Regions from separate parts of the Pseudomonas sp. PME37.24/006 genome, predicted to be linked through region 2. Evidence: predicted binding sites of a transcription regulator. Region 2 holds the regulator's gene; each other region holds the start of a gene.
What was found. Region 2 encodes LexA, which represses DNA repair genes until DNA is damaged. Its sites were predicted from a motif close to CTGTNTNNNNANACAG; they were not measured.
Positions count from the first base shown of each region.

Region 1 (9,798 bases), on a different contig from region 2:
TCGAGCCGGGCACGCTGGCACAGGTCGGCCATATCGCTGAACGGCGCGACGTTGCGAGCGGCCGCCAGACGCAGGGCATCGTCCTCACGAAAACCCTTCACCAGGCGCAGGCCGAGGCGGATCGCCGGTTGTGATTTGTCGATGGCTTCCAGGGTGCAGTCCCACTGGCTGTAGCGCACATCCACCGGGTGAATGCGCAAGCCATGGCGGCGGGCGTCCTGCAATACCTGGTCGGGGTTGTAGAAGCCCATTGGCCAACTGTTGATCAGCGCGCAGGCGAACGCCGCCGGCTCATGGCACTTGAGCCAGCAGCTGGCATAGGTGAGCAGGGCGAAGCTGGCCGCGTGGGACTCGGGAAAGCCATAGCTGCCGAAGCCCTTGATCTGCTCGAAGATGCGGTTGATGTATTCAAGCGGATAGTCCTTCTCGAGCATGCGCTCGGTCAGGCGCTGGCGGTGATGTTCCAGGCCACCATGGCGCTTCCAGGCCGCCATGGAGCGGCGCAGCTCGTCCGCTTCGCCTGGGGTGTAATCGGCGGCGATGATCGCCAGCTCCATCACTTGCTCTTGAAACAACGGTACACCCAGGGTGCGCTCGAAGACGGGCTGCAGTTCGTCGGAGGGGTAGGTGACAGGTTCTTCCTGGTTACGCCGACGCAGGTAGGGATGCACCATATCGCCCTGAATAGGCCCCGGCCGCACGATGGCTACCTGGATCACCAGATCGTAGAAGGTCGCGGGACGCAGGCGCGGCAGCATGGCCATCTGTGCGCGGGATTCGATCTGGAACACGCCCACGGTGTCCGCGCGGCTGATCATCTCGTAAGTGGCCTTGTCCTCCTGGGGCAGTGTGGCCAGGGTCCAGTGTTTGCCGCGGTAGTCGGCAAGCAGGTCGAAGCAGCGGCGCAGGGCGCTGAGCATGCCCAGGGCGAGCACGTCGACCTTGAGCAGGCCAACGGCGTCGAGGTCGTCCTTGTCCCACTGGATCACCGTCCGCTCGGCCATGCTGGCGTTTTCCACCGGAACCAGCGTGTCCAGCGCGTGCTCGGAAATCACGAAGCCGCCAGGGTGCTGCGAGAGGTGACGGGGAAAACCAATCAACTCGCCGGCCAGCACCAGCACGCGATGCAGCACCTTGCTCTGCGGATCGAAGCCGGCTTCGCGCAGGCGCTCGGCATCGGGGATACGGTCGCTCCAGCGGCCACAGCAGGCGGCCAGGGCGTTGATCTGATCTGGCGGCAAACCCAGGGCCTTGGCCACGTCACGAATCGCCCCGGCACCGTGATAGGTGCTGACCACCGCAGTGAGTGCCGCCCGGTCGCGGCCATAGCGGCGGAACACGTACTGGATGACTTCCTCACGGCGGTCATGCTCGAAGTCCACATCGATATCCGGCGGCTCGTTACGCTCTCGGGACAGGAAGCGCTCGAACAGCATCTTGCTGTGCATTGGGTCGAGCTCGGTGATGCCAAGGGCAAAACACACCACCGAGTTGGCGGCCGAACCGCGGCCCTGGCAGAGGATCGACTGCTCGCGGGCGAAACGGACGATATCGTGCACGGTGAGAAAGTAGCTCTCGTAACCCAGTTCGCTGATCAGTTGCAGTTCGTACTCGATGCGGCCGCGTACCTCGTCACTGAGGCCTTTCGGCCAACGACCGGGAATACCGTCCTCGACCAGTTTGCGCAGCCAGGAACTGGCCTTGTGACCTGCGGGAACCAGTTCATGGGGATACTGATACTCGAGTTCGCCAAGATCGAACCGGCAGCGCTCGGCGATAAGCAAGGTTTCGGCCAGCAACCTCGGCGGGTAAAGCTCGGCCAGCTCCTCGCAGCGGCGTAAATGGCGCTCGCCATTGGCGAACAAATAGGCTCCGGCTTCGGCCACCGGCAAGTGGTGACGGATCGCCGTCATGCAATCCTGCAGGGCTCGGCGGCCACGGGCGTGCATGTGCACGTCACCGCAGGCAACCGCGCGGATACCCAGTTGCCCGGCCAGGCCCAGACAATGTTGCAGGTGCGCCCGGTCATCGGCGCCACGGTGTAGCGCCACACCTAGCCAAAGGCGCTCGGGAAAGCGTGCCTGCAGCCAGGCTCCGGCCGTGGCGTGGTCATCCGGGCCTGGCAGCCAGATGGCCAGCAAGCCCTCCGGCGTTGCGGGAATGTCATCGATCAGCAGCCTATAGCGGCCTTTTTCCGCACGTCGCCGAGCTCGGGTGATAAGCCCGCACAGCGCCTGGTAGCCAGTCAGGTTCTCGGCCAGGAGGATCAACCGGGCGCCGTTCTCCAGCGTCATCTCGCTGCCGACGATCAAATCTACCTCGTGCTTCTTGGCCGCCTGCCAGGCGCGCACGATTCCAGCCAGGGTGCATTCGTCGGTGATCGCCAGGGCGCGGTAACCCAGCAGTCTGGCCCGCTCGAAAAGCTCTTCGGCGCTGGAAGCGCCACGCTGAAAACTGAAGTTCGACAGGCAGTGCAGCTCGGCGTAGGCCACCTGGCTCATGCGAACCATCCGTGCAGATGCAGTGGGCCATCTTCGCCGACCGCGCGGAATGCCCAGCCGCGTTGGCCATTACGGGTCTCGATCAGGTAATAGTCGCGGCGTACGTCCTCGCCATCCCACCAGCCGGACTCGATGCGCTCGGGGCCCGTGAGAATACGCAGCCCGGATTCATGCAGAGCCTGAGGCTCCGGCAGCAGCCAGCTGGGCCGGGCACCGCATTGCCCAGTAACGGCGCTGCCCATAGTTTGCGTGCGCCAGGCTTTCTCGGGGCGATGATCGGCATGGGCGCTCAGGCCCTGTACGGCGTCGTCACCCAGGCGTGCCCGCAGGCGTTCGCGCAACTGTTCCCAGCCCAGGCTCTGCTGCGGGCGCTCGTCGAACAGCGCTTGGTGGTGCGGCACGAAAACCGGCAGATCATTGGCCACCAAGCGGATCGCCAGCACCGGCGACGGCAGTTGCAACTGCTCCAGACGGCCACGGGTGAACTCCAGCAACATCGCCGCTTCCCGTTCGGCACTGAGCAGGCCCACCGGCAGCAGGCTGTCATCACCCTCGCGGTGTTCCAGGTGCACCACGAAACGCTGCACGCCGCAGTCCCGCCCCGCCAGGTAGGCGGCCAGATCCGCAGTGAGGCGGCGTAATGGAAACAGCAGGGCCTGGGTCGATTCCGCCTCGAAGTGCAGCTCCAGGCGCGTATCGAACACATCCGGTGGCCGGTAATAATCCAGTGCCAGCGGGCGCAGGCCCAGCAGGGTATCCAGGCGACTCAGTAACTCGGCAGGAAAACGCCGCGCCAGGCTGTCACGAGGCAGCGCCTGTAACTGACGCACCTGGCGCAGGCCCATGCGCGTCAGGGCCGTGAGCAGCTCGACGGGCAGGCCGATGCGATCCAGAGGCATGGCCGCGATCTGCTGGCCCAGGGTTTGTTCGTCCGTCACCGCCAGGCCGTCGTGGAGATTGGCGAGCATGCGCGCTGCGGCCGGGTTGTGCGCCAGGGTGATGCGATGGCGAAAGCCCAGCGCCGTCAATTCCTTGCGCAAGCGCGCCTCTAAGCGTGGCCAGGGGCCGAACAGGGCCAGGCTGGATTGCACCTCCAGCAGCAGGCAGCGCGGGTAGTGCAGGCTGACCTGGGAGCTGAAACCGTAGGCCCAGGCGGCGAGAAAGTTGCGCCAGCGCTCGATATCCGCAGGGTCGTACTCGGCGCTGGCGAACGCGCAGTTCAGCGACTGCGCAGCCGTGAGCGTCTGCCCCGGGCGCAGGCCAAGCGCCCGGGCTGACGGGGTTACCGCCTGCAACAGGCGCCGCTGCGCTGGGCCGCTGAGCAGCACCAGCGGCGTGTCGGCGTCTTCGCGGCCACGCAATACCCCGTCCATGGCCAGTTGTGGCAGCAGAATGCAGGCCCAGCGCATGTCATCGACCCCAGGCGCTCAGGGGAAACGCGTGCGCCGGAGGCTGCCCGCCACGGCACTTGAGCACGCGCACCTGAGCCGGCTGCGCTTCGATAGTCAGGCGCAAGGCCGCCGGCGAAGGGTTCTGCGCCTCATGCAGCGAGCGGTAGGCAAAGGCCAGTGTCTGCCCGGTTTCTGCGGCGATCTGCAGGCGCCGCAAGGCACGATCATCGGCGCGTTGCGGCCAGAGCACCACCGCACCGCAACTGCCCGAGCGCAAACACTGCTCGGCAGCCCACAAAGCATCCCGGGCAGACGCCTGGATCAGCGTCAACTGCTTCATCTCCACTCCAGCCGCCAGCCACGCACTGGGGTAAGGCAGGTAGGGCGGAGCGACCAGCACCACCCGCTCACCAGCAGCGCTCAAACGCGCCAGCGTCTTCAACAGCAGGCGCAACTCACCAATGCCCGGCGCCGCGATCAGCAGCTCGCTCAACGCCGCTTCCGGCCAGCCACCACCAGGCAGCGCCGCATCCAACGCAGGGTTGCCTGTGGGCTGGTAGCCGCTGGGCGCGACAACGCTCTGGCCACGCCAGATACGGCGCTCGTTGAGCAAATGATCGAGGGCTACGACAGAAGACATGGCAATCGGATGGCAGAAAAAACACTGTTCAAATGTACAGTATTTTGCCTGACCGACAAGCCAGCATCCGCCGAGTGGAGCACACCGAATCCTGACTGAACGCTGGCAAGCAGGTGGCAAGTGCCATACCAATTAACGCCGCTGCGGCCTGCGAGGCTTCGTATTCAAGGTCTAAGGCCCGAACGAGGGCGGCTAGCTGCCACTTTTTGGTTGGCCGAATGAGGCAAGCAATTGAAACCAACCGAAAAAAATCGCCCGACGGGCTTCGCCAAACCGATTTCTGCTGATATCATGCGCGCCGCCTGGGAAGATGCCGGAGTGGCCGAACGGGACGGATTCGAAATCCGTTGTATCAGCGATGGTACCTAGGGTTCAAATCCCTATCTTCCCGCCATATCAAAAAAAGCCCCGATACTGAAAAGCATTGGGGCTTTTTCGTTTCTACTCGCTTATTTCCTGCTGGATTTTGGCGCGCTGGTCGAAACAAACGCGTCCAATTGGAGGCCCTAGGCCTTCGCCGAGGGCCTTACTGCCTTAGGACTTGTCCAGATCCGAAGCCTGATGCCGCTCGGGCACTTGCTGCGCTTCGTCGCCCCAGGTGCGATTGACGCGTTTGCCGCGCTGGACTGCTTCGCGGTTGGCGATTTCATCGGCCCAGCGCAGAAGATGCGGGTATTCATGAACAGCAAGGAATTCGGCAGCCGAATACACGTTGTTCCTCACCAGTTCGCCGTACCAGGGCCACACGGCAATATCGGCAATGGTGTAGGTGTCGCCCGCCAAGTAGCGGTTTTCGGCGAGTCGCTGGTTGAGTACATCCAGTTGACGTTTTGTTTCCATGGTGAAGCGATTGATTGCGTACTCGAACTTCTCCGGCGCATAGGCATAGAAGTGCCCGAAGCCGCCACCCAGGTAGGGCGCAGAGCCCATTTGCCAGAACAGCCAGTTGAGGGTTTCGGTACGGCCAGCTGGATCTTTCGGCAGGAACGCGCCAAATTTTTCCGCGAGATAGAGCAGGATCGACCCGGACTCGAACACGCGGATAGGGGTATCCGCACTCTGGTCGAGTAGTGCTGGAATCTTCGAGTTGGGATTGACGCCGACAAAGCCGCTGGAGAATTGGTCGCCATCGGAAATACGGATCAGCCAGGCATCGTACTCGGCACCGCTATGCCCCAGTGCAAGTAGCTCCTCAAGCAGGATGGTCACCTTCACGCCGTTGGGCGTGGCAAGCGAATACAGCTGCAGCGGATGCTTGCCGACCGGCAGCTCCTTCTCGTGTGTCGCCCCGGCAACGGGTCGGTTGATCTTGGAGAACTGGCCACCGGAAGGCTCAAGGTGCTGCCAGACTTTGGGCGGTACATAGGGGGGTTGGGTCATCGATTCCTCGCTATCGGCATCATGAGCAAATGCATTCGAAGCCAAGGCTATCTGGATTACGCCCGGCATTCGAATGCGTTTTGCGCATTTTGATCATCGATTCGGCTGATGTTGTCGGTAGGATCGGTGGTTATCGGCATCCACCTATCGCTGTAGCTCGAGAACCAGCGCCAGTGCGACGGACGCGTTGCCTGGCAGGTTACGAACGCCACATACGGTGCGCACGTGGCCAGCGCGTTCTGCGAAGACCTGGGCCAGCAACTCCGACGCGCCGTCGATTACTTCGGGGTGGCGGCTGAACGCGTCTTCGCAGGCCACATAGGCATCCAGGCGTACCACCTGTCTGATGTGATCGAGGCTGTCGAGGTAGGCACGCGCCTGGGCCAGTGCATTCAGCACGCTGAGCCGGGCTGCCTCCTGACCCGCTTCGATAGAGATCTCGCGGCCAAGCAACCCGGTAATCGAGGGCTTGCCCTGGACAATTGGCCCCTGCATGGAAATGTGCAACAGCGAACCAGCATCTACCACTGCACGGTAGGCCCCGAGCGGACGGGGCGGTGTGGGCAATTCCCATCCTAGCTGCTGCAAGCGTTCCAGCGTCTGATCCCGCATGTCTGCATCACTCCTCTCGAAAGACCGTATTGCGTCTGGTGGCAGCAGGACGATACGACATCGGCATGCGGGGTGGCGATTCGTACGTTGGCTTGGGATGTTTCAGCGATCAGGCCATTTTTGCCCGAACTCCGATGCCTGAACCTTGCGGCTACCCGTTGCAGCTCATTGGCAGAGTCCCATTAATCTCAATCCACGTGATCGACCAGCGTATGACCGCGTAGCAGCTTGGGCTCGATGGCGCCCATGAAGAGGCTCCCTTCAAATGGTTACTCGCGAGCTTGCTGTTCGGGAAACCCATTCCGCAATCCGTGCGAAAGGGCCTCCCTGGCCATCGTCGAGCAACTCCACTCCATCGACGCCCGCCAAGTGCAATCAGAAATGCTCGTCCGGGCCCGTTACGTACGCTATGACATTTCTACCGCTGAGTGCCTCCTGACGCTCGGTAGAAAACTGCTTGGTGAGTACGACGTCCGAACTCCGCATCCGACGCTGACATGCATGGGCGTAACTTGGCTGGCCGGCTTCCAGATCGAGATCAAAGCTCGTCTAGCTGGACTTTGCGACGGCGGTGCGTTCAAGCGTCGGCTATTTGCCGGAACACGCAGCACCACGTATCAGCGCAAATGCCGTTCGATCCATTGCGCGACGTCGACGGTATCGATCTTCGCTCGTGCGTTGTAGCTGTCCACCTTTGGCCATGCGACGCCTTTACCTTCGGCGAACACCGCCCGGTACTTGCGCAGCGAGTCATCGGGTGCTGCAGCCAGCTCGGCCTTGAGCGCGGGCACCGTCCATTCCACGCGCTCGACCTTGCGGTCGAGTAGCTGATCGACGGTGTCCGCCAGTTGCCGGTAGGTGAGGGTGTCGCCCGCGGTGAAGACGACCTGGTTGACCAGCTCCGGCTCGAACAGGATGGCAGCCGTCAGGCGGCCGATATCTTCCGGTGTGGTGACCGTCACGGCAGTGTCCCAGCTGCCCAACGCGCGCACGGTGTTCCGGCTCAGATCCACTACGCCGAATGCAGGTTCGAACAGAAAGCTGGTGAACATGCCGGTGGAGATGATCAGCCATTGCACCCGTGACTGACTGCGCAGCAGTTGGCGCACGTCCAGCTGTTCGTCGAACAGGTTCTGCGGGCTGCCGCGGCCGATCAGGTCGTAATCCACGCCGAACTGCCAGGGCACATAACGCTTCACATCCGACATTAGTGCTGCCCTGGCCAGCTTGCGCTGTATGCCTGCCCCGGCTGCGAACCCCAAGCAACTGACCAGCGTGTCAAAACCTCTGAACAACGCGGCGAGCTTTTCTTCGGAGTCGTTTGCGGCATCTGCAGATACCACTTCGATATCCAGTGTGCTCAGTTCTTCGAGCGTCTGGCGTTTGCTTTCTGAACCGGTATCAAGAGCGGATGCTCGCAGCATCACCGTTACCCGCGCTGCCGGCTGGGCCGCCAGTTCGCGGAGCACGGCCATGCCGAGTTCACCCGCGCCCAGGACGAGAATGTTGTCGGTTTTAACTGAAGAGTGTGGTTGCATCGGTTACTCGCAGTGAATGATCAGGAAGTTTTTTATCCTGTCACCATTGGCGAACATTCAGAAGAAGGCACACGAGTGATACCGCATGAACGCAATGACCGAAGAAGAGGTAATTCGCTTATCTCAAGCCACCTGCGACGCACTCAGTGACGAGGACGACGGGCTCAAGCGTGAGGTTCTGACTCATGCGGGCAATCGCTGGTCGCTGGGTATCGTCCATACACTGGGAGTAGAGGGAAAACTGCGGCATGCAGAAATCGGCCGGCGCCTACCGGGCATTACCCAGCGCATGCTGACCCGTAGCCTGCGACAACTTGAACGGGACGGATTGATCGCCCGTTGTGATCACGGCGAGGTGCCGCCACGTGTCGATTACCAACTGACCCCGCTGGGTCGAAGTTTTCTGGTGCACATGGTGCCGCTATGGACCTGGCTGCTGGAGCACGCAGAGGATTTTCGCGCAGCGCGTGTTCGCTTCGACCAGGATTGAGCGTGCAGGGATTATCGAAGGTGGCGGCTGGGGGCGTAGCCCCAGTCAGGCGCTGAAGGGGCAAACTGCTCAGGCGTGGGTACTGGCGCGTGCATTCCTTTTCTGCAGGAGCATCGACGCTTCGTTGTAGGCGTTCTGGAAGGCATCGCTGCCGATCCAGGCCACTGCCGCGTCCTCGTCGTCATCGTGAAAGATCCCGCGGTAGACGATCAGCAGGCCCATCATGAAGTCGGTCGCCGGGTCTTCATCTTCCTCGGCGACCACCAGTTCCAGCACCGGGTATTGCAGGAACACCAGGCACATCGCCAACAGGCTGATGCCTTCGGCCATCTTCATGGTCTGGAACAGGTCATCGAAATGTGCCGGGTCGAAACCGTTCTCCTCGATGTCCTTGAAGTCGAAGGTGCTCAGGTCGATTTCGACATCATCGAACGGTTCGTTGATCAGCGGGTTGGCCAGAACCGGATGCAGGACATTGGGCTTCGGCTTGCCCATGCGGTTCTGCTTGGCCTTGGCTTTGGCCCGCTGGGCGCGTTTTTGCTGTTTGTCAGGGGAGGCCATGGAGGCGGGTTCCTTGTCCGGTGCAGCCACATTCATGGCCTGCGATAGTCAGACGCATATTGTATTCAGTCTGGCTGGGTTCGTCGGCGAAAAGATGTCGCCCGCCTGGCCGAGAGCGGACAATGTTCGGATCCCGCAATGCCAGCAAGGCAGGCTCACCACTCACCAACTCTTCGCCATCGAGTGGATAGACGGCTAGGAGATTGAACGTGCCAATGCGGTCAGGCAGTTGGCAGCGTTCCGCCATCAATGACAAATTCGCTGCCCGTGATGGATGCCGCACGAGACGAGGCCAGGAACGCAATGAGATTGGCCACCTCCGATGGCGTCGAAGGGCGCCCGAGTGGAATACCGCCCAGAGCATCCATGATTATCCGTTTGCCGCCTTCATAGTCGGTACCGGCCTCGCTCGCCAGCCTCTCTGCCAGGGCGACCGACGCTTCGGTTTCAATCCACCCCGGCGATACCCGCACTACGCGCACACCTTTTGGCGAGACTTCTTTCGACAGACTCTTGCTGTAGGTCGACAGCGCCGCCTTGGCAGCGGCATAGGCCGTGGTGGCTTCGGGTAAGGGCAGCCGGCTCTGAATGGACGTCACGTGGATGATGACGCCTTGTTTTCGCTCCAGCATCTCCGGGAGCAGGGCGCGATCCAGACGCACTGCCGGAAGCAGGTTGAGGTCGA
Region 1 is NZ_JBVHNL010000001.1:929,534-939,331, forward strand. It holds gene ACZ3GY_RS04230 (error-prone DNA polymerase) at 1-2,510, opposite strand, end outside; gene ACZ3GY_RS04235 (Y-family DNA polymerase) at 2,498-3,910, opposite strand; gene imuA (translesion DNA synthesis-associated protein ImuA) at 3,912-4,532, opposite strand; tRNA gene ACZ3GY_RS04245 (tRNA-Ser) at 4,837-4,926, shown strand; gene yghU (glutathione-dependent disulfide-bond oxidoreductase) at 5,067-5,912, opposite strand; gene ACZ3GY_RS04255 (RidA family protein) at 6,057-6,524, opposite strand; gene ACZ3GY_RS04260 (aromatic alcohol reductase) at 7,142-8,062, opposite strand; gene ACZ3GY_RS04265 (winged helix-turn-helix transcriptional regulator) at 8,157-8,552, shown strand; gene ACZ3GY_RS04270 (hypothetical protein) at 8,622-9,113, opposite strand; gene ACZ3GY_RS04275 (SDR family oxidoreductase) at 9,335-9,798, opposite strand, start outside.
Region 1: imuA (translesion DNA synthesis-associated protein ImuA) is a predicted target of LexA. The motif match lies at 4,557-4,572, and genes of this name have one in related genera.

Region 2 (9,798 bases):
GGCGTCGGTCGTTACCTGGGCCTGGTGACCATGGAATTCGACGGCCAAGCCGCCGAGTTCCTTACCCTGATGTATGCCGAGGAAGCCAAGCTCTACGTACCGGTCGCCAGCCTGCACCTGATTGCCCGCTACACCGGCAGCGACGATGCGCTCGCCCCGCTGCATCGCCTCGGCTCGGAAGTCTGGCAGAAGGCCAAGCGCAAGGCGGCCGAACAGGTACGCGACGTCGCCGCCGAGTTGCTCGACATCTACGCCCGCCGCGCCGCCCGTGAAGGCTACGCGTTCAATGACCCCAAGGCCGACTACGACACCTTCAGCGCCGGTTTCCCGTTCGAAGAAACCCCGGATCAGCAGAGTGCCATCGAGGCCGTGCGTGACGACATGCTCGCACCCAAGCCGATGGATCGCCTGGTCTGCGGCGACGTCGGCTTCGGCAAGACCGAGGTGGCCATGCGCGCCGCCTTTATCGCCGTACATGGCGGTCGCCAGGTCGCCATCCTGGTGCCCACCACCCTGCTTGCCCAGCAGCACTACAACAGCTTCCGCGACCGTTTCGCCGACTGGCCAGTAACGGTCGAGGTGATGAGCCGCTTCAAAAGCGCCAAGGAAATCAACGCCGCGGTGCAGCAACTGGCCGAAGGCAAGATCGACATTGTTATCGGCACCCACAAGCTGCTGCAAGACGACGTCAAGATCAAGAACCTGGGCCTGGTGATCATCGACGAAGAGCACCGCTTCGGCGTGCGCCAGAAGGAAGTGCTCAAGGCGCTCCGCAGTGAGGTAGATATCCTCACCCTCACTGCCACCCCCATTCCGCGCACCCTGAATATGGCCGTGTCGGGCATGCGTGACTTGTCGATCATCGCGACACCGCCAGCTCGCCGCCTCTCGGTGCGTACCTTCGTCATGGAACAGAACAACCCGACGATCAAGGAAGCGCTGCTGCGTGAGCTACTGCGTGGCGGCCAGGTGTACTACCTGCACAACGACGTGAAGAGCATCGAAAAGTGCGCAGCCGAGCTGGCCGCACTGGTGCCCGAAGCGCGCATCGGCATCGGCCACGGGCAGATGCACGAGCGCGAGCTGGAACAGGTGATGGGCGACTTCTACCACAAGCGCTTCAACGTACTGATCGCCTCGACCATCATCGAGACCGGCATCGACGTGCCCAGCGCCAACACCATCATCATCGAGCGTGCCGACAAGTTCGGCCTGGCTCAGTTGCACCAGTTACGCGGTCGCGTCGGGCGCAGCCACCACCAGGCCTACGCCTACCTGCTGACGCCGCCGCGCAAGCAGATGACCGACGACGCGCAGAAACGCCTGGAAGCCATCGCCAATGCCCAGGATCTCGGTGCTGGCTTCGTCCTCGCCACCCACGACCTGGAAATCCGTGGTGCGGGCGAACTGCTCGGCGACGGCCAGAGCGGGCAGATCCAGGCAGTTGGCTTCACCCTGTACATGGAAATGCTCGAACGAGCAGTGAAATCGATCCGCAAGGGCGAGCAGCCGAACCTCGACCAACCGCTGGGCGGTGGGCCGGAAATCAACCTGCGTGTACCGGCGCTGATTCCCGAGGATTACCTACCGGACGTCCATGCCCGCCTGATCCTCTATAAGCGCATCGCCAACGCCATCGACGAAGACGGCCTGAAAGAGCTGCAGGTGGAAATGATCGACCGCTTCGGGCTGCTGCCGGAGCCAGCCAAACACCTGGTACGCCTGACCCTGCTCAAGCTGCAGGCTGAGCGGCTGGGTATCAAGAAGATCGATGCAGGGCCGCAAGGTGGGCGCATCGAGTTCGCGGCGGAAACACCGGTCGATCCACTGACGCTGATCAAGTTGATCCAGAGCGCGCCGAACCGCTACAAGTTCGAAGGCGCCACGCTGTTCCGCTTCTCCATACCGATGGAGCGTGCGGAAGAGCGTTTCAACACGCTAGAGGCGTTACTGGAACGCCTGCTGGCTACGGTGAAAAGCTGAAAAAACAGGGCCGCATAAGCGGCCCTGTTTTTTTATAGCCTGGGGTGAGCGAAGCGATAGCCAGGAAGCTTTCGCAGCTACTTACTCGACCAACTGCGCGGCGCGCAAAGCCGACAGTGCCTGCGCCCAGCGCGGCTCCTGGCGATAGTCGATGCAGGGGAACGCCCGGCGACGCATGCGCGCCAAGCCCTTGGGCGCTATCACGCCGAGGCGCTGAGCCGCCGAGAGCGCAAGCTCTGCAGCTGCCCGGTCGTTGCATACCAGCCCCATATCGCAACCCGCCGTAAAGGCAGCCTCGATGCGGCTGGCTGCATCGCCAACCACATGGGCGCCGGCCATCGACAGGTCATCGCTGAAAATGACGCCCTCGAAACCCAGCTCCCCCCGCAGGATGTCCTGCAACCAACGGCGCGAGAAACCAGCCGGCTGACTGTCCACCTGAGGGTAGATGACATGGGCCGGCATTACCGCCGCAAGATCACGACTCAAGGCCGCGAACGGCCGTAGGTCGTTCTGACGGATTTCTTCCAGGCTGCGCTCATCGGTTGGAATGGCCACATGGGAATCGGCCTCGGCCCAGCCATGCCCGGGGAAATGCTTGCCGGTCGCCGCCATGCCCGCCTCCGCCATGCCGCGAATGAACGCGCCCGCCAACTGGGTGGCACGCTCGGAGTCACCCTCGAAGGCACGGTGGCCGACCACCGCACTGCGCTGATGATCAAGATCCAGCACCGGCGCGAAACTCAGATCCAGGCCCACCGCCAGGACTTCGGTCGCCATCAACCAGCCGCACTGCCGCGCCAGGCTCTCGGCATCGGCGCAGCCTGCAATGGCGCGCATCGCCGGCAGACGCACAAAGCCTTCACGCAGCCGCTGTACGCGGCCGCCCTCCTGATCCACAGCGAGCAGCAGATCCGGGCGCACGGCACGAATGGCCTGTGACAGCTCACGCACCTGACGTGGATTCTCGATATTGCGGGCGAAGATAATCAGGCCGCCGACTTCGGGCTGGCGCAGCAACTGCCGGTCTTCGGCAGTCAGCCAGGTGCCGGCGATATCCACCATCAGGGAGCCATACAAGGGGGTACTCACAACAGGTAATCCTTAATTGAGTGGCCGCACCGCTCAGCTGGAGCGAGGCGCTTCATCGATCAGCGCCACGCATCGAGCGAGCACTGGGGAAAAGATTTTGCAGCAGATATGAAACTCGGCCTGCGCACAGCCATGGGACAGTGCCCCATGAACAGGTTCCGCATTCGGCACGCAGACAGGCGCAGCAAAGCGAATGCTCGCGCCCAAGCGCAATGAATATCTGGCGATTCGGTGAGGAGATCACCCAAGCTCTGGCTATGCCGAAACCAGCTGCTGATATAGGCGGTAGCTTAGGGGCAGCGACGAGCAGCCCGCAAGCCGGACAAGACGGTCAGGCCTTGATGATGGCTGGGCCTTTACTGCGAGGAATAAGCTGAGCAGTCGCCAGCCGCTGGTCGGTCACTCCGCTTTCAGAGCGCATACCGGCGGCCAGGAACGGCACCATCAGGCGCATGACCTGCTCGATCGAGGTATCCACGCCGAAGTCGCTCTCGGCCATGGCCCGCAGGGCCTTGATGCCAGACATGCTGAACGCCGCGGCGCCGAGCATGAAATGCACGCGCCAGAACAGCTCCAGCGGAGGAATGCCGGGCGCCGCTTCATGCACCAGATGCATGTAGCGCCGGAACACCTTGCCGTAGACCTCTTCGAGGTATTTGCGCAGGTGCCCCTGACTCTGACTGAAGGCCAGGCCGAGCAAGCGCATGAAGATGGACAGGTCATTACCACTGCGCGGTTTCACCGCCAGGGTCTGCTCGACCAACAGTTCGAGCAACTCCTCGAGGCTGAAGGTCACCCCTGGCTTGCTCTGGCGCTTGTCGAGCTCACGCTCGAGGCTCGCGCAGAACGGCCCGAGAAAACGCGAGAAGACCGCCTGAATCAGGGCCTTCTTGGAACCGAAGTGGTAGTTGACGGCGGCCAGGTTGACCCCAGCCTTGCTGGTAATCAGGCGCAACGACGTTTCGGCGAACCCCTTCTCCGCGAACAACTGCTCCGCAGCATCCAGAATGCGTTCAACGGTTTCCGATTGCGCCATGACATCCATCCGACAAACAAGTGTTTGAAACATACGTTTCAGCGCGCACGCCTGTCAAGTCGCGCAGACCGTATTCTGGATGCTCAGTCATCATTTGGCGATAGCGTCGCGGGCAATCCCGGCCGGGTTTCGAAAATGGCCTGCTGAGCATAGCCCGTTACGCCGCCTGGCGGATAACACAGGCGCGACGCACATCAATGGATTGCCAAGCGACGCTTACTGTATATAATCCCAGTCACTGTATAAAAAGACAGAGCCGCCCACATGATCAAGCTGACGCCCCGCCAAGCCGAAATCCTCGCCTTCATCAAGCAGTGCCTGGAAGACAACGGCTACCCGCCGACTCGTGCAGAGATCGCCCAGGCGCTCGGCTTCAAGTCACCGAATGCCGCCGAGGAACACCTCAAGGCCCTGGCCCGCAAAGGTGCGATCGAGATGACCCCGGGCGCTTCCCGCGGCATCCGCATCCCGGGTTTCGAGCCCAATCAGGCCGAGGAAGAAGGCCTGCCGGTGATCGGCCGAGTGGCTGCAGGCGCACCCATTCTGGCTCAACAACATATAGAGGAAGCCTGCCGGATCAACCCGGACTTCTTCCGCCCGAGGGCCGACTACCTGCTGCGGGTACGCGGCATGAGCATGAAGGACATCGGCATCGTCGACGGCGATCTGCTTGCCGTCCACACCACCAGCGAAGCACGCAACGGCCAGGTAGTGGTCGCGCGTATCGATGATGAAGTGACGGTCAAGCGATTCAAACGTGAAGGCAATACCGTCTGGTTGCTGGCTGAAAACCCAGAATTCGCCCCGATCGAAGTGAACCTGGAAGAACAGGAGCTGATCATCGAAGGCTTGAGTGTCGGCGTCATACGCCGCTAATTGGAGGCTTTATGCAGTTCCCTCAGTCGCTGAGCCGTACCCAACTTCCGCTGTTCGATGCCTTTCTGGCATCGACCATTGCGGTGGCCGAACCCGAACCAGTAGCACTGGAAACCACGTTCAGCGAAGTATCGCTGAGAGGTGCTGCGGGTAACTGCCTGACGCTGTTGGCGCCCATGCTGCGGGAACTGAGCGAGAAGGATGACGAACGCTGGTTGACCCTGATCGCCCCACCGGCCAGCCTGACCCAGAGCTGGCTGCGCGATGCGGGCCTGAACCGTGAGCGGATTCTGCTACTGCACCCTCGCAACAGCCAGAGCGCCCTGCAGCTGGCTCAGGAAGCCTTGAAACTTGGCCGTAGCCATACGGTGGTCAGCTGGCTGCATCCCCTGCCCCAGCATGCGCGCCAGCAACTGGAAGCAGCAGCGCACCTCGGCCAGGCGCAAAGCCTGAACATCAGCCTGGGCTGACCCACGATTTACAGAGAAATGCTCGAAGTTGGAGTGTCACTTTTCTGCCTGACCGCCCGTGGAGGGCGCGGGTAGAAAGCCGGATCAGTGCAGGACGCGGGGCTGGTCTTCATGCTCAAAATCGCCTTCGGCCATTCTGCCGGCCATTTGCACGCCGACATTGAGCATCGCTTTGGCGACTTCCACATGCTGGCCCTGGAGAAAGGCCTTGGCATCTTCGGAGAAGTCCAACACCACCAGTGCTTCCTCATCATCGGCTCGACGCAGGGCAATACGCCCATCGGGCAGTTCGACGATTTCAAGGAAGGAAGTAGGCATAACTCGGATTCTCCACGAAAGGCCGCGCATTGTAGCAGCCGCTCCATTCAATCGCTTGGCGAAAAACCGCTAAGCGCTGAACGGACTTTTCAATAGTCGGTGCCCAGCACGGTCACCACTCGCTGAGGCCGACGCGAAAACGCTGTGCCAGTGCTTTCAGCTCCTGACGCCAGCCCTCCAATGTTTCCCGGTCAAGTGGAGGCTGTGCCTCATCGACACTTACCGCCTTGATCAGCGAGGTAGCGCCAGGATCGGCCTTAGCCTCGCGCGGGGCGCGCGGAGGCCGGAATAGCTCGGCATGAGCAGCCAATAATTGCCCAAGCCAGGTGTGCCCATTTTCGGCCAACTCAACCAGTTCGGCCAACTCGGGGCTGGGTGAAGAAGCCAGGCTCTGTCGATCCAGCAATACCTCGGCACGCGCGGCACTGCTGTTCGGCAAGCGATAGAAACCTGCGATTTCATGGCACAGCCCAAGTAACGCACCGTACAAATGAAACAGGGTCGCTTCACGTTCGGCCTGCACCAACGCCTGGGCATTCATCGCCCGGCCTTCTTCGGCCTTGCGCCAGGAGTCCAGAGAAAGCCCGGCGTAGAAAATCTTTTGGTTCGTGCGGGTATACAGTTCGCCAGCCATATCCACTCTCCCGATCGCCATGGGCACACTCCAGCGAAGCATGCCCAAGGCAGATCAACGCTTGTCTTCAACCTTCCATTTGCCACCGTCGTAGAACGCTTTCCAACCGGTGGGTTTACCGTCCACTTCGGTCTGCACGTACTGCTCCTTGGTCTTGCGGCTGTAACGGATGACTGCCGCGCGACCTTCTGGATCTTTCGCTGGAGCGCTCATCAGGAAGTGATACTTCGGATCGATCTCGTCTTTATGCGGGACGATCTCAAGTACCAGTGGCGCACGGGTTTCGCGGTTTTTCGGAAACTGGCTGGCAGCCAGGAACAGCCCTGAGGCGCCATCACGCAGCACGTAGGTGTCATCGACCTTCTCACACTTGAGCTCCGGCATCTTCACCGCATCCATCTTGGGTGGCGCGGGCTCGCCACTACGCAGCAGCTTGCGGGTGTTCTTGCACTCGCTGTTGGTGCAACCAAAGAACTTGCCGAAGCGCCCGGTCTTGAGCTGCATCTGACTGCCGCACTTGTCGCACTCCAGGCTCGGCCCTTCGTAGCCTTTGATGCGGAACTGGCCCTGCTCGATCTCATAACCGGCGCAGTCCGGGTTGTTGCCGCAAATATGCAGTTTGCGCGTTTCGTCCAGCAGGTAGGCATCCATGGCCGTCGCACAGATCGGGCAGCGGTGCTTGCCGAGCAATACGCGGGATTCGGACTCACCCTCGTCATCCGCAGCGATCTCGTCACCGGGCACCAGGTTGACCGTGGCCTTGCAGCGTTCCTTCGGCGGCAGGGCATAGCCCGAGCAGCCAAGGAAAACGCCGGTGGAGGCGGTACGAATCATCATGTGCCGGCCGCAATCGCGGCAGGGAATATCGGTCGGCGTTGGCGTGTTGGCGCGCATGCCATTGTCGCCGTCGGCGGCCACCTCGAGCTTCTTCTTGAAGTCGCCGTAGAACTCGTCGAGCAGGTGTTTCCACTCGCGCTCGCCCTGGGCCACGTCATCGAGGTTCTCTTCCATGCCGGCGGTGAAGCCGTAGTCCATCAGATCGGAGAAGCTCTCGGAAAGACGCTCGGTGACGATGTCGCCCATTTTTTCCGAATAGAAGCGGCGGTTATGCAGCGCCACGTAGCCACGATCCTGAATGGTGGAAATGATCGCTGCGTAGGTGGATGGACGACCAATCCCCCGCTTTTCCATTTCCTTGACCAGGCTGGCTTCCGAATAGCGCGCCGTGGGCTTGGTGAAGTGCTGGCTAGGGTCAAGCTTGATCAGTTTGAGCACTTCACCCTGTTTCATTTCCGGCAGCACGGCGTCATCACCAGGCTTGCTCAGTTGTGGCAATGCACGGGTGTAACCGTCGAACTTGAGAATACGCCCCTTGGCACGCAGTTCGAACTGCGCAGCCGTAACGGTCACGGTAGTCGACAGGTATTCGGCCGGCGGCATCTGGCAGGCGACGAATTGGCGCCAGATCAGCTCGTAGAGGCGTTCGGCGTCACGCTCCATCCCGGACAGCTGGGTCGGGCGCACGTTGACGTCAGAAGGACGAATCGCTTCGTGCGCCTCCTGAGCGCCTTCCTTGCTGGAGTAGATGTTGGCCTTCTCCGGCAGGTATTGCTTACCGTACTCGGTGTCGATGAAACCACGCACCATCTCGACGGCATCAGCCGAGAGATTGGTGGAGTCGGTACGCATATAGGTGATGTAACCAGCCTCGTAGAGACGCTGGGCCATCATCATGGTCTTCTTCACACCGAAGCCCAGCCGGGTGCTGCCCGCCTGCTGCAGTGTCGAGGTAATGAACGGCGCCGAGGGTTTGCTGCTGGTCGGCTTGTCCTCGCGCTTGGCGATGCTGTAGCTCGACGCCTTGAGGGTCGCCAGCGCGGCCATGGCCTGCGCTTCGTTCAGCGGCTTGAAGGCAGCGCCATTCTCGCGGGCTACTTCAAAGCGCACGTTGGCGTCTTTGGCGGTGCCCAGATCGGCGTGCACCTCCCAGTACTCTTCAGGTACGAACGCTCGGATTTCCTTTTCGCGCTCGACCACCAGCTTCACCGCAACGGACTGCACACGTCCGGCAGACAGCCCGCGAGCGATCTTCGACCACAGCAGCGGCGAGACCATGTAGCCCACCACGCGATCAAGAAAACGCCGCGCCTGCTGGGCATTGACCCGGTTGATATCCAGTTCACCCGGAGCAGAAAACGCCTCTTGAATGGCCTTTTTGGTAATTTCGTTGAACACCACGCGCTTGTAGCGGCTGTCGTCACCACCGATAGACTCGCGCAGATGCCAGGCGATGGCCTCCCCCTCTCTATCCAAGTCGGTCGCGAGATAGATGGTGTCAGCATCTTTGGCTAGGCGGCGCAGTTCCTCGACCACCTTCTCCTTGCCCGGCAGGATTTCGTACTTGGCTTTCCAACCCTGCTCGGGATCGACGCCCATGCGGTTGAATAGCTGACGCTTGGCCTTTTCCTTGGGTGACAGGGCCGGCACCTCACCCACGGCAGCCTTGCCGCGTTTGACAGGCTCCTTGGCTGCCGCCCCGCCACTGGTGGGGAGGTCGCGGATGTGGCCGATGCTCGACTTCACCACGTACTGGCTGCCCAGGTACTTGTTGATGGTCTTGGCCTTGGCCGGGGATTCCACGATGACCAGCGATTTACCCATGGATTGGAAAATTCCTGAAATTCGATAATTGAAAGGCGAGTAAGCGCCTGAAAAACTGTTGGGCGTATCGGCTCGACGCATGCTGCATCGACGATGAAAGCGCCCGCTCGACAGAGCGAACGCCGAAAAACGTGGTGCTGCCGCTTGTATCACATCAGCCGGATCGTTATCCAACCGACTAAAAGTGCCCTGCGACCTGCTTTGGCCCCGCTATATATAGTGGCGGTCAAGCCAAGGTCAAGGACAAGTGTTTCCTGAAGCCATCTCAAGGACGCCTTAGAACACTTGCTTCTGCCTCGACAAAAGCAAAGCGCGGAACCCGCTTGCCGTCCAATGCCACGTCGCTGCAAAACATCGCCAGCGGCCGCACCCAGAGACCGTATTCGCCGTACAACGCCTGATACACGACGACTTCTTCTTCCGTCTCAGAATGCCTGGCCAAACCCAGCACGCGGTACTCGGGGCCTTTGTAGTGACGGTAGAGACCGGGCTGCAGCGACATCATTCAATTTCCTGAAAATATTTTTCGTTCGATAAAAACGCTCGGACGGCATTTCGTGCCGCGCGCCGAACCGGTACGGCCTGCATCAACGACGCAGTGCCAAAAAACAAAAACCGGGGCAGAAGCCCCGGTTGTGCAACCACCTAAACGTCAGATGCGTTCGAACACCGTGGTGATCCCCTGGCCCAGGCCGACGCACATGGTCGCCACGCCGAAGGTACCGTTG
Region 2 is NZ_JBVHNL010000003.1:314,639-324,436, forward strand. It holds gene mfd (transcription-repair coupling factor) at 1-1,983, shown strand, start outside; gene nagZ (beta-N-acetylhexosaminidase) at 2,065-3,063, opposite strand; gene ACZ3GY_RS12365 (TetR/AcrR family transcriptional regulator) at 3,407-4,111, opposite strand; gene lexA (transcriptional repressor LexA) at 4,376-4,987, shown strand; gene sulA (SOS-induced cell division inhibitor SulA) at 4,999-5,457, shown strand; gene ACZ3GY_RS12380 (hypothetical protein) at 5,542-5,775, opposite strand; gene ACZ3GY_RS12385 (DUF6586 family protein) at 5,888-6,409, opposite strand; gene topA (type I DNA topoisomerase) at 6,464-9,070, opposite strand; gene ACZ3GY_RS12395 (DUF1653 domain-containing protein) at 9,336-9,572, opposite strand; gene fadA (acetyl-CoA C-acyltransferase FadA) at 9,723-9,798, opposite strand, start outside.

Region 3 (9,798 bases), on a different contig from region 2:
GAAATCGTTCGTGAGCACGGTTTCGAACTGGTTGATCACAATCTGGTTCTGTACGTGCGTACCACTGGCGTCAAAAAGTAAGTACGACCGGTAATGAAAAAGGCGACCCTGGGTCGCCTTTTTCATGCCTGTAATAAAGTGTTGCGAATGCTAGCTCTGCGCGTTGCTGACCAGCTTGCGGGCGTGGGCCAGTGACTCTTCGGTGAGGTCGATGCCGCCGAGCATGCGGGCGATTTCCTCTATGCGCTGTGCGTCACTCAGCTTGCTGACGGCCGTACGGGTCGCGTTGTTGCCGCGCACCTTGTGCACGAACAGGTGCTGGTGACCCTGGGCGGCGACCTGGGGCAGGTGAGTGACGGTGAGTACCTGGCCGCGCTCGCCCAGGCGGCGCAGCAACTGACCGACGACTTCGGCGGTAGGACCGCCGATGCCCACGTCCACTTCGTCGAACACCAGGGTCGGTACCCGTGAGGTTTGTGCGGTGATCACCTGGATCGCCAGGCTGATACGCGACAGCTCGCCGCCTGAGGCCACCTTGGCCAGTGCCTTGATGGGTTGGCCCGGGTTGGCGCTGACCAGAAATTCCACCTGTTCGAGGCCATTCGCATTCGGTTCGTTGCTGGTATTTTCCTGCAATTGAATGCTGAAGCGCCCGCCGGGCATGCCCAGCGTCTGCATTTCCTTTTCCACCGCTTTGCTCAGCTTGCCTGCTGCCTTGTGTCGGTGGGCGCTCAGCTCGGCAGCCTTCTCCTGGTAGTGTCGGCCATAGGAGGCCAGTTCTTCGCTCAGACGTTCGGTTGCTTGGTCATCGGCATTCAGGCCTTCCAGTTCGTCGAACAACTGCTGTTGCATGGTGGGCAGTTCGCTGGGGTGAATGCGATGCTTGCGTGCCAGGGTATAGATGGTGTCCAGGCGCTCCTCAAGTTGTTGTTGTCGCTGAGGGTCTGCCTCGAAATGATCGAGAAAGCGGTTCAGCTCGCCCACCGCCTCTTCGACCTGGATCTGTGCGCTGGCCAGCAGGTTGGCAGCTTCGTTGAGCGCGCCCGGTTGGCCCTGGACGCCACTGAGTCGGCTCAAGCTGTTGGTCAGGGCAGACAGTACGTTGCCGGCATCGCTCTCGCTGCATTGCTCGATGACTTGGCGACAGGCAGCGAGCAGGCCTTCGGCGTTGGTCAGGGCCTTGTGATCCTGTTCGAGCTGCTCCAGCTCATTTTCGCCGAGCCCGAGGTTCTCCAACTCTTCCAGCTGATAGCTAAGCAGTTGATGGCGCGCGCGCTGCTCATCGCCCTGTGAGGCGAGGCGTTCCAGTTCGCTGCGGGTTTGCTTCCAGCGCTGGGCGGCGAGGTGCACCTGGCGGGCCAGTTCCTGGGCATTGGCATATTCATCGAGCAGGCGTCGATGGGTGTCGGCCTTGAGCAGCGACTGATGTTCATGCTGGCTGTGGATGTCGATCAGCAGCTCGCCCAGCGCCTTGAGGTCGCCGAGGGGGCAGGGCGTGCCATTGATGTAGCCACGCGAGCGGCCTTCGGCGGTGATCACGCGGCGCAGAATGCACGGGCCGTCATTGTCCAGATCGCGCTCGGCGAGCCAGGTGTGGGCTTCGGGGATATCGCCCAGATCGAAACTGGCGAGAATGTCAGCCTTGTCGGCTCCGGGGCGTACCACACCGCTGTCCGCGCGATCACCAAGGGTCAGGCCGAGCGCATCGAGCATGATCGATTTGCCGGCGCCCGTTTCGCCGCTGATGACGCTCATGCCTTTATCCAGCTCGAGATCAAGGTGTTCGACGATGGCGTAATTGTGTACGGACAGGTGCACCAGCATGGCGAGGCCTCCGAGAATTTGTCTGGTTATTTATACAGTGTTCTGTCTCGTGGTGGCAATCCTGCCCCTCGTATGCTGCTGCGATGTGCTTGCTCCCCTTGAAACCCTACAAATCGTCCTTATATAGGCCGCAGACGCGCGAGTTGAGGCTCGTCGAATTATTCAAAGGAGAAATGCATGGCTGACGAACAGAACCTGGATCCGCAGACTCCCGAGGCTGAAGCGAATGACGCTGCGCTGAGTGACGACCTGATTGCTCGCGTGCAAACGCTTGAAGAGCAACTGGCGGCTGCGCAGGATCAGTCGCTGCGCATGGCTGCCGATCTGCAGAACGTGCGCCGCCGCGCTGAGCAGGATGTCGAGAAGGCGCATAAATTCGCGCTCGAGAAATTCGCCAACGATCTGCTGCCGGTGGTTGACAGCCTGGAGCGCGGTCTCGAGTTATCGAGCCCGGACGATGAGGCCATTAAGGCCGTGCGCGAGGGCTTGGAGCTGACGCTCAAATTGCTGCTCGACACCCTCAAGCGTCATCAGCTGGAAGCCATTGATCCGCATGGTGCGCCGTTCAACCCGGAGCATCACCAGGCCATGGCGCTGCAGGAAAGCACCAACGTCGAGCCAAACAGCGTGCTCAAGGTGTTTCAGAAGGGCTACATGCTCAATGGTCGCCTGCTGCGCCCGGCGATGGTCGTGGTCAGCAAGGCTCCGGCCGAGGCGCCACCGTCCATTGACGAGCAGGCTTGAAATCGGCGGCCGAGACCCCATCTATTAAGTCAAGCGTATTAGTGCTACCGCAGCGGTCACGATAACGTTGCGGCTATATCAAAGTTTCGGGAGAGTAAAATGGGCAAAATTATTGGTATCGACCTGGGGACCACCAACTCCTGCGTCTCCATTCTTGAAAATGGCAAAGTCAAAGTCATCGAAAACGCCGAAGGCGCGCGTACCACGCCGTCGATCATCGCTTACGCCAACGATGGCGAGATTCTGGTCGGCCAGTCGGCCAAGCGTCAGGCTGTGACCAATCCGCACAACACCTTGTATGCGGTGAAGCGTCTGATCGGTCGCCGCTTCGACGAAGAAGTCGTGCAGAAAGACATTCAGATGGTGCCGTACAAGATCGCCAAGGCTGATAACGGCGATGCTTGGGTCGAAGTCAACGGCCAGAAAATGGCGCCGCCGCAGATATCGGCTGAAATTCTCAAGAAGATGAAGAAGACCGCCGAAGACTATCTCGGCGAAGCGGTCACCGAAGCTGTGATTACCGTTCCGGCTTACTTCAACGACAGTCAGCGTCAGGCCACCAAGGATGCCGGTCGCATCGCTGGTCTGGACGTCAAGCGCATCATCAACGAGCCGACCGCGGCTGCGCTGGCCTATGGCATGGACAAGGCCAAGGGCGATCACACCGTGATCGTTTATGACCTGGGCGGCGGTACTTTCGACGTGTCGGTGATCGAGATCGCTGAAGTCGACGGTGAGCACCAGTTCGAAGTATTGGCTACCAATGGCGATACGTTCCTCGGTGGTGAGGACTTCGACATCCGCCTGATCGACTACCTCGTCGACGAATTCAAGAAAGAAAGCGGCATGAGCCTCAAGGGCGATCCGCTGGCTATGCAGCGCCTCAAGGAAGCTGCCGAGAAGGCTAAAATCGAGCTGTCCTCGAGCCAGCAGACCGACGTCAACCTGCCGTACATCACTGCAGACGCCACCGGTCCGAAGCATCTGAACGTGAAGATCTCCCGCGCCAAGCTGGAGTCGCTGGTCGAGGATCTGGTGCAGCGCACCATCGAGCCTTGCCGCATTGCGCTGAAAGATGCCGGTATCGACATTGGTGCGATCAACGACGTGATCCTGGTCGGTGGTCAGACTCGTATGCCACTGGTGCAGAAGCTGGTGACCGAGTTCTTCGGCAAAGAAGCACGCAAGGACGTCAACCCGGACGAAGCCGTTGCCATGGGTGCTGCCATCCAGGGTGCGGTTCTGGCTGGTGACGTCAAGGACGTACTGCTGCTCGACGTTTCGCCGCTGACCCTGGGTATCGAAACCATGGGTGGCGTGATGACTGCGCTGATCGACAAGAACACCACCATCCCGACCAAGAAGTCGCAGGTGTTCTCCACCGCGGACGACAACCAGGGCGCTGTGACCATCCATGTGCTGCAGGGTGAGCGCAAGCAAGCCGGTCAGAACAAGTCCCTGGGCAAGTTCGACCTGGCCGAGATTCCGCCAGCTCCGCGTGGCGTGCCGCAGATCGAAGTGACCTTCGACATCGACGCTAACGGCATCCTGCACGTCGGCGCGAAGGACAAGGCAACCGGCAAGACCCAGTCTATCGTGATCAAGGCCAACTCCGGCCTGTCCGATGACGAGATCGAGCGCATGGTGCGTGACGCCGAGGCCAACGCCGAGGAAGACCGCAAGTTCGAAGAACTGGCCACTGCCCGTAACCAGGGCGATCAGCTGGTTCATGCGACCCGCAAGATGCTCACCGAAGCTGGCGACAAGGCCACTGCGGACGAGAAAGCGGCCATCGAAACTGCGTTGGGTGAATTGGAAGTTGCCGTACGTGGCGACGACAAGGCAGCCATCGAAGCGAAGATGAATGCCCTGTCCGAAGCGACCACGCCGCTGGCGCAGAAAATGTATGCCGAGCAGCCGCAGCCAGGTGCTGCCGGTGCGGCGGCGGATGCCGGTGAAACCAAGGGCTCTGCGGACGACGTGGTCGACGCTGAGTTCGAGGAAGTCAAGGACAACAAGTAAGCCCCGGCTTGCCTGTGTTTGCGCCCTGCCGCACTGCTGTGTGCCAGGGCGATCCGCCGCGCGGGGGCTTGCTCCCGCGTTGGCGTGTCTGGACGGTACGAATTTTGAGAGTGTTAGAAACCCATGTCTAAACGTGACTACTACGAAGTGCTCGGGGTCGAGCGCGGTGCCAGCGAGGCGGAGCTGAAAAAGGCTTACCGCCGCCTGGCGATGAAGCATCACCCCGATCGCAACCCCGGCGACAAGGCTGCCGAAGACGCCTTCAAGGAGGCCAACGAGGCCTACGAAGTGTTGTCCGATGCGGGCAAGCGCAGCGCTTACGATCAGTACGGTCATGCCGGTGTCGACCCGCAGATGGGGGGCGGTGGCGGCTTTGGCGGCGGCAGTGCCAACTTCTCCGATATCTTCGGCGACGTGTTCAGTGATTTCTTCGGTGGCCAGCGTGGTGGTCAGCGCGGCGGTGCCCAGCGCGGCAGCGACCTGCGTTACACCCTGGAGCTGGATCTCGAAGAGGCGGTGCGTGGCACCACGGTGACCATTCGCGTGCCGACGCTGGTCAACTGCAAGGTCTGCGAAGGCTCTGGCGCCAAGAAGGGCACCAGCCCGGTTACCTGTACCACCTGCGGTGGTATCGGCCAGGTGCGCATGCAACAGGGCTTCTTCTCGGTGCAGCAGACCTGCCCGCGCTGCCACGGCAGCGGCAAGATGATCACCGACCCCTGTGGCTCCTGCCACGGCCATGGCCGTGTCGAAGAGCACAAGACGCTGTCGGTCAAGGTGCCGGCGGGTGTCGATACCGGCGACCGTATTCGCCTGTCCGGCGAGGGTGAGGCGGGCACCATGGGTGGTCCGGCTGGCGATCTGTATGTGGTCGTCAACGTGCGTGAACACGCAATCTTCCAGCGCGACGGCAAGCATCTGTACTGCGAAGTGCCAATCAGCTTCGCCGATGCGGCGCTGGGTGGCGAGCTGGAAGTGCCGACCCTCGACGGTCGGGTCAAGCTGAAGATCCCGGAAGGTACACAGACCGGCAAGCTGTTCCGTCTGCGTGGCAAGGGCGTGGCCCCGGTGCGTGGTGGCGGTGCTGGCGATCTGATGTGCAAGGTCGCGGTGGAAACGCCGATCAACCTGGATCGTCGTCAGCGCGAGCTGCTCGACGAGTTTCGTCAGTCCCTGGCGGGTAACAGTTCCCACTCGCCCAAGGCCAACGGCTGGTTTGAAGGCGTCAAACGTTTCTTCGGCGATCTTTAATTCGGCAACGAGCGGCGGGCTATTGGTCAGAACCGGTAGCTCGCCGCTTGCAGTTTGGAGCGATGCATATGCGTATTGCAGTGACAGGCGCCGCCGGGCGCATGGGCAAAAATCTGATCGAGGCCGTGCAGCAGGCCGAAGGTGTCAGCCTTGGTGCTGCAGTGGCGCGTCCTGAAAGTACGTTGTTGGGCGCTGATGCTGGCGAGCTGGCCGCTGTCGGCAAACTCGGTGTTGCGGTTGGTGGTGATCTGCAGGGCGTGCTCGATCAATTCGACGTGCTGATCGACTTCACTCACCCCTCGGTAACCCTGAAGAATCTGGAAATCTGCCGAAAGGCAGGCAAGGCGATGGTCATCGGCACCACTGGTTTCAGCGCTGCTGAAAAGCAGCTGCTGGTCGAAGCGGGCAAGGATATTCCGATCGTCTTCGCCGCCAACTTCAGCGTGGGCGTCAACCTGTGCCTGAATCTGCTCGATACCGCGGCGCGGGTGCTGGGTGACGATGTGGACATCGAAATCCTCGAGGCCCATCACCGTCACAAGGTCGATGCACCGTCCGGTACCGCGCTGCGCATGGGTGAAGTGGTCGCCAATGCCCTGGGGCGTGATCTCGACAAGGTCGCGGTCTACGGGCGTGAAGGCCAGACCGGCGCCCGCGCTCGCGAAACCATCGGTTTCGCCACGGTACGGGCCGGTGATGTGGTCGGCGATCACACCGTGCTGTTCGCTGCCGACGGCGAGCGTGTGGAGATCACCCACAAGGCCTCCAGTCGCATGACCTTCGCCAACGGCGCCGTGCGTGCGGCCTCCTGGTTGCGCGACCGCTCTGTCGGTCTTTACGACATGCAGGATGTGCTGGGGCTGAAGTGATCGTAGTGCGGATGAGGTCACTGGCCTCATCCGGCTTCATCTGCAAGCCTTGTGAATAAGGATGTTGGCGATGAATCCGTTGAATCTCGATGATGTGGCGCGTTACGTCGAGCTGAATATTGGTGCCTTTCACCAGAAACGTATTGCCAGCCTTGGGCGGCTCAAGCTCAAAGATGTGCTCAAGCGTAAGAACCCTTATATGTACCGCGCCAAGCACGTCCTCACGGCCGAGCAGATCATTCGCGGGATCATCGACGCGCATATTTCCTCCAACGAAGAAACCTTGTTCGGCGATTGGTTGGAAGGATTGGCGATCTTTATCAATGCTCAGGTCTATGGGGGTTGGAAGTCCGGTATCACCGGAGTTGATCTGGAATTCGATAAGGAGGGCTTGCGTTACATCGTGGCGATCAAGTCTGGGCCGAACTGGGGTAATAGCTCGCAGATCGGTCAGATGAAAAGCAATTTTCTCACCGCCCAGCGCACCCTGCGTACCGGTAATTCGGGGCTGCAGGTGGTTGCGGTCAATGGCTGTTGCTATGGGCGCGACAACAATCCCGACAAAGGCAGCTATTTCAAATATTGCGGCCAGCGTTTCTGGGCGTTCATTTCAGGTGACGAGGATCTTTACCTGGAGCTGATCGAGCCGCTGGGCTTCAAGGCCCGTGAGCGCAACGACGAGTTCGCCGAGAGCTACGGGCAGATGATTAACAAGTTCACCCGAGAATTTACCCTGGAGTTCTGTGACGAACAGGGCGCGATCGACTGGGCGCGCTTGCTGCGTTTCAACTCCGAAGCCTGAGCGTCCAGAGCTTTAGCTGATTGCCAGGGTCAATTGCGTCTTGCGTCGTTGCTGCTCGAAGGCTTTCAGCCATTGTTCGTGGCAGGTCGCCTGATAGCGCGAGAACTTGAACGCGCTCGGCGCAGGGTGCGCTTCGCCAGCGAGCAGGCCGCGCAGCAGAACCCCTACAGCGTGGCCGAGGCTCACCGGCACAGCATTGCCGACCTGTTTGTACTGCTGGATCAGCGGGCCCGCCAGTTGCCAATCGTCTGGAAATTCCTGAATACGTTTGTACTCCTGGATCGACAGCGGGCGGTCTTCCTGTGGGTGCGCCAGATCCGTGGCGGGCATCGCCGGATGCGTCACCAGGGTCGGCGAGGGTTTGTCCCAGGCCAGGCGCCGTAGAAAGCCGGTCTTGCCACCGCCCGAGAAGTAGGACTTGCCCATCGCTTCGCGCTGCAGATCCTCTGGCAGGTTGCGCCAGTTCTGCCCAGCTTTGAGCAGGCGGTAATAACGCAGGCGCTTTTCCGGGAAATTCAGGTGGGCATGATTGCTCAGGCCTTCCAGGGCCTGGCGTACGGTGCGCCAGGCGGGCAGGTTCAGGGCGCCATCCTCGCTATGGGTCGGTGTCAGGAACGGAGCGGTTTGCCCGTCTCGTGAGCAGATGATGATGACCCGCTCGCGCACTTGCGGAGTGCCGAAGTTCGCCGAGTTGTACAGGTTGAACGAGTAGGCGTAGCCCGCATTGCGCAGCTTGCTGAGCACGAAATTCAGGGCGCCGCCTTTCATTTCGTCCAGTGAAAGATCAGGGAAGTCCGCACCGCGTTGGTCGTGAGGGCGATGATCCATTGGGCAGGAGAGTAGGCCGCGGACGTTCTCGATGACGATCAGTGGTGGACGAATCTCCAGGGCGAGGTCGATGTATTTGAGAAAGGCGTTGCCGCGGTCGTCATTGAACGCCTTGCGTTTGCCGGCCGTGCTGAAGGCTTGGCAGGGTGGACCGCCGACGATTACGTCGACGTCGTCGCGTCCGATGCCGGCGGCCTCCAGCACCTGTTCGGCGGAGCAGCTATTGATATCGCCGAGCAGTGCAGTGTCCGGGCGGTTCAGGGCGATGGTCTGTCGGCAGTACTTGTCCGATTCGCAAGCCAGGCGAATATCGAAACCAGCCTTTTCCAGGCCTAGATCCAGGCCCATGGCACCGGAAAAGAAACTAAGGGCGATGGGTTTTCCACTCTGGCGCTGCTGCGCCGGATGATCATGTGCAAGCATATGAGCCGTTTTTAAACCGTAGTGGGTGACGCTGAGTGGGTCGATGATCCAGCTGCTGCCAATTTTCTGGGCGGCCAGATTGCCATTTCGGCACAGGGTTCTAACACGCTGTACGCTGATCTTCAGTGCGGCGGCGGTGGCCGAAATGCTTAGATAGGTACTCACTCAGGGTTTCCCTGCCGAAACCTGTAGGAAGTACCGAATTTTACGGCTGAGGGGTGATGTGTCAATTGGTGATGAATCGGTTTGCAAGTTTTCCCTGGTTATGGCTTTCGAAAAACCGGGTTTTCCTGTAGGCTTTCCGCTTTAGTGTGTCCACTAAAGTTGCGCAGAATGAATCAATTAAAAAAGCGGGATGACCTTCACACGTCATCCCGCTTTTTTACAATCTGCGTTCGCTTCACGATCTACGGGAGGTCTTCTTGAGTAAGCCAGCCATACTCGCCCTTGCTGACGGCAGCATTTTTCGCGGCGAGGCCATCGGGGCCGATGGCCAGACTATCGGAGAGGTGGTGTTCAACACCGCCATGACCGGCTATCAGGAAATTCTCACCGATCCTTCCTATGCCCAGCAGATTGTCACGCTGACCTATCCACACATCGGTAATACCGGTACCACCCCAGAAGACGCCGAGTCGAATCGCGTTTGGGCGGCTGGTCTGATCATCCGTGACCTGCCGCTGACCGCCAGTAACTGGCGCAACAAGCAGTCCTTGCAGGATTACCTCAAGGAAAACGGCACTGTCGCCATCGCCGGTATCGATACCCGCCGCCTGACCCGCATTCTGCGCGAGAAAGGTTCGCAGAACGGCTGCATCCTGGTTGGCGCTGACGCCACCGAGGAAAAAGCTCTCGAGCTGGCGCGTGGCTTCCCGGGCCTCAAAGGCATGGATCTGGCCAAAGAAGTCAGCTGCACCGAGCGCTATGAGTGGCGTTCCAGCGTGTGGAACCTGAAGGATGACAGTCATCCGGAAATTGCCGCCAGCGAGCTGCCCTATCACGTCGTGGCCTATGACTACGGCGTCAAGCTGAACA
Region 3 is NZ_JBVHNL010000001.1:439,814-449,611, forward strand. It holds gene fur (ferric iron uptake transcriptional regulator) at 1-81, shown strand, start outside; gene recN (DNA repair protein RecN) at 151-1,824, opposite strand; gene grpE (nucleotide exchange factor GrpE) at 2,002-2,568, shown strand; gene dnaK (molecular chaperone DnaK) at 2,668-4,590, shown strand; gene dnaJ (molecular chaperone DnaJ) at 4,714-5,841, shown strand; gene dapB (4-hydroxy-tetrahydrodipicolinate reductase) at 5,910-6,710, shown strand; gene ACZ3GY_RS02055 (PmeII family type II restriction endonuclease) at 6,781-7,512, shown strand; gene ACZ3GY_RS02060 (DNA cytosine methyltransferase) at 7,525-8,928, opposite strand; gene carA (glutamine-hydrolyzing carbamoyl-phosphate synthase small subunit) at 9,186-9,798, shown strand, end outside.
Region 3: recN (DNA repair protein RecN) is a predicted target of LexA. The motif match lies at 1,847-1,862, and genes of this name have one in related genera.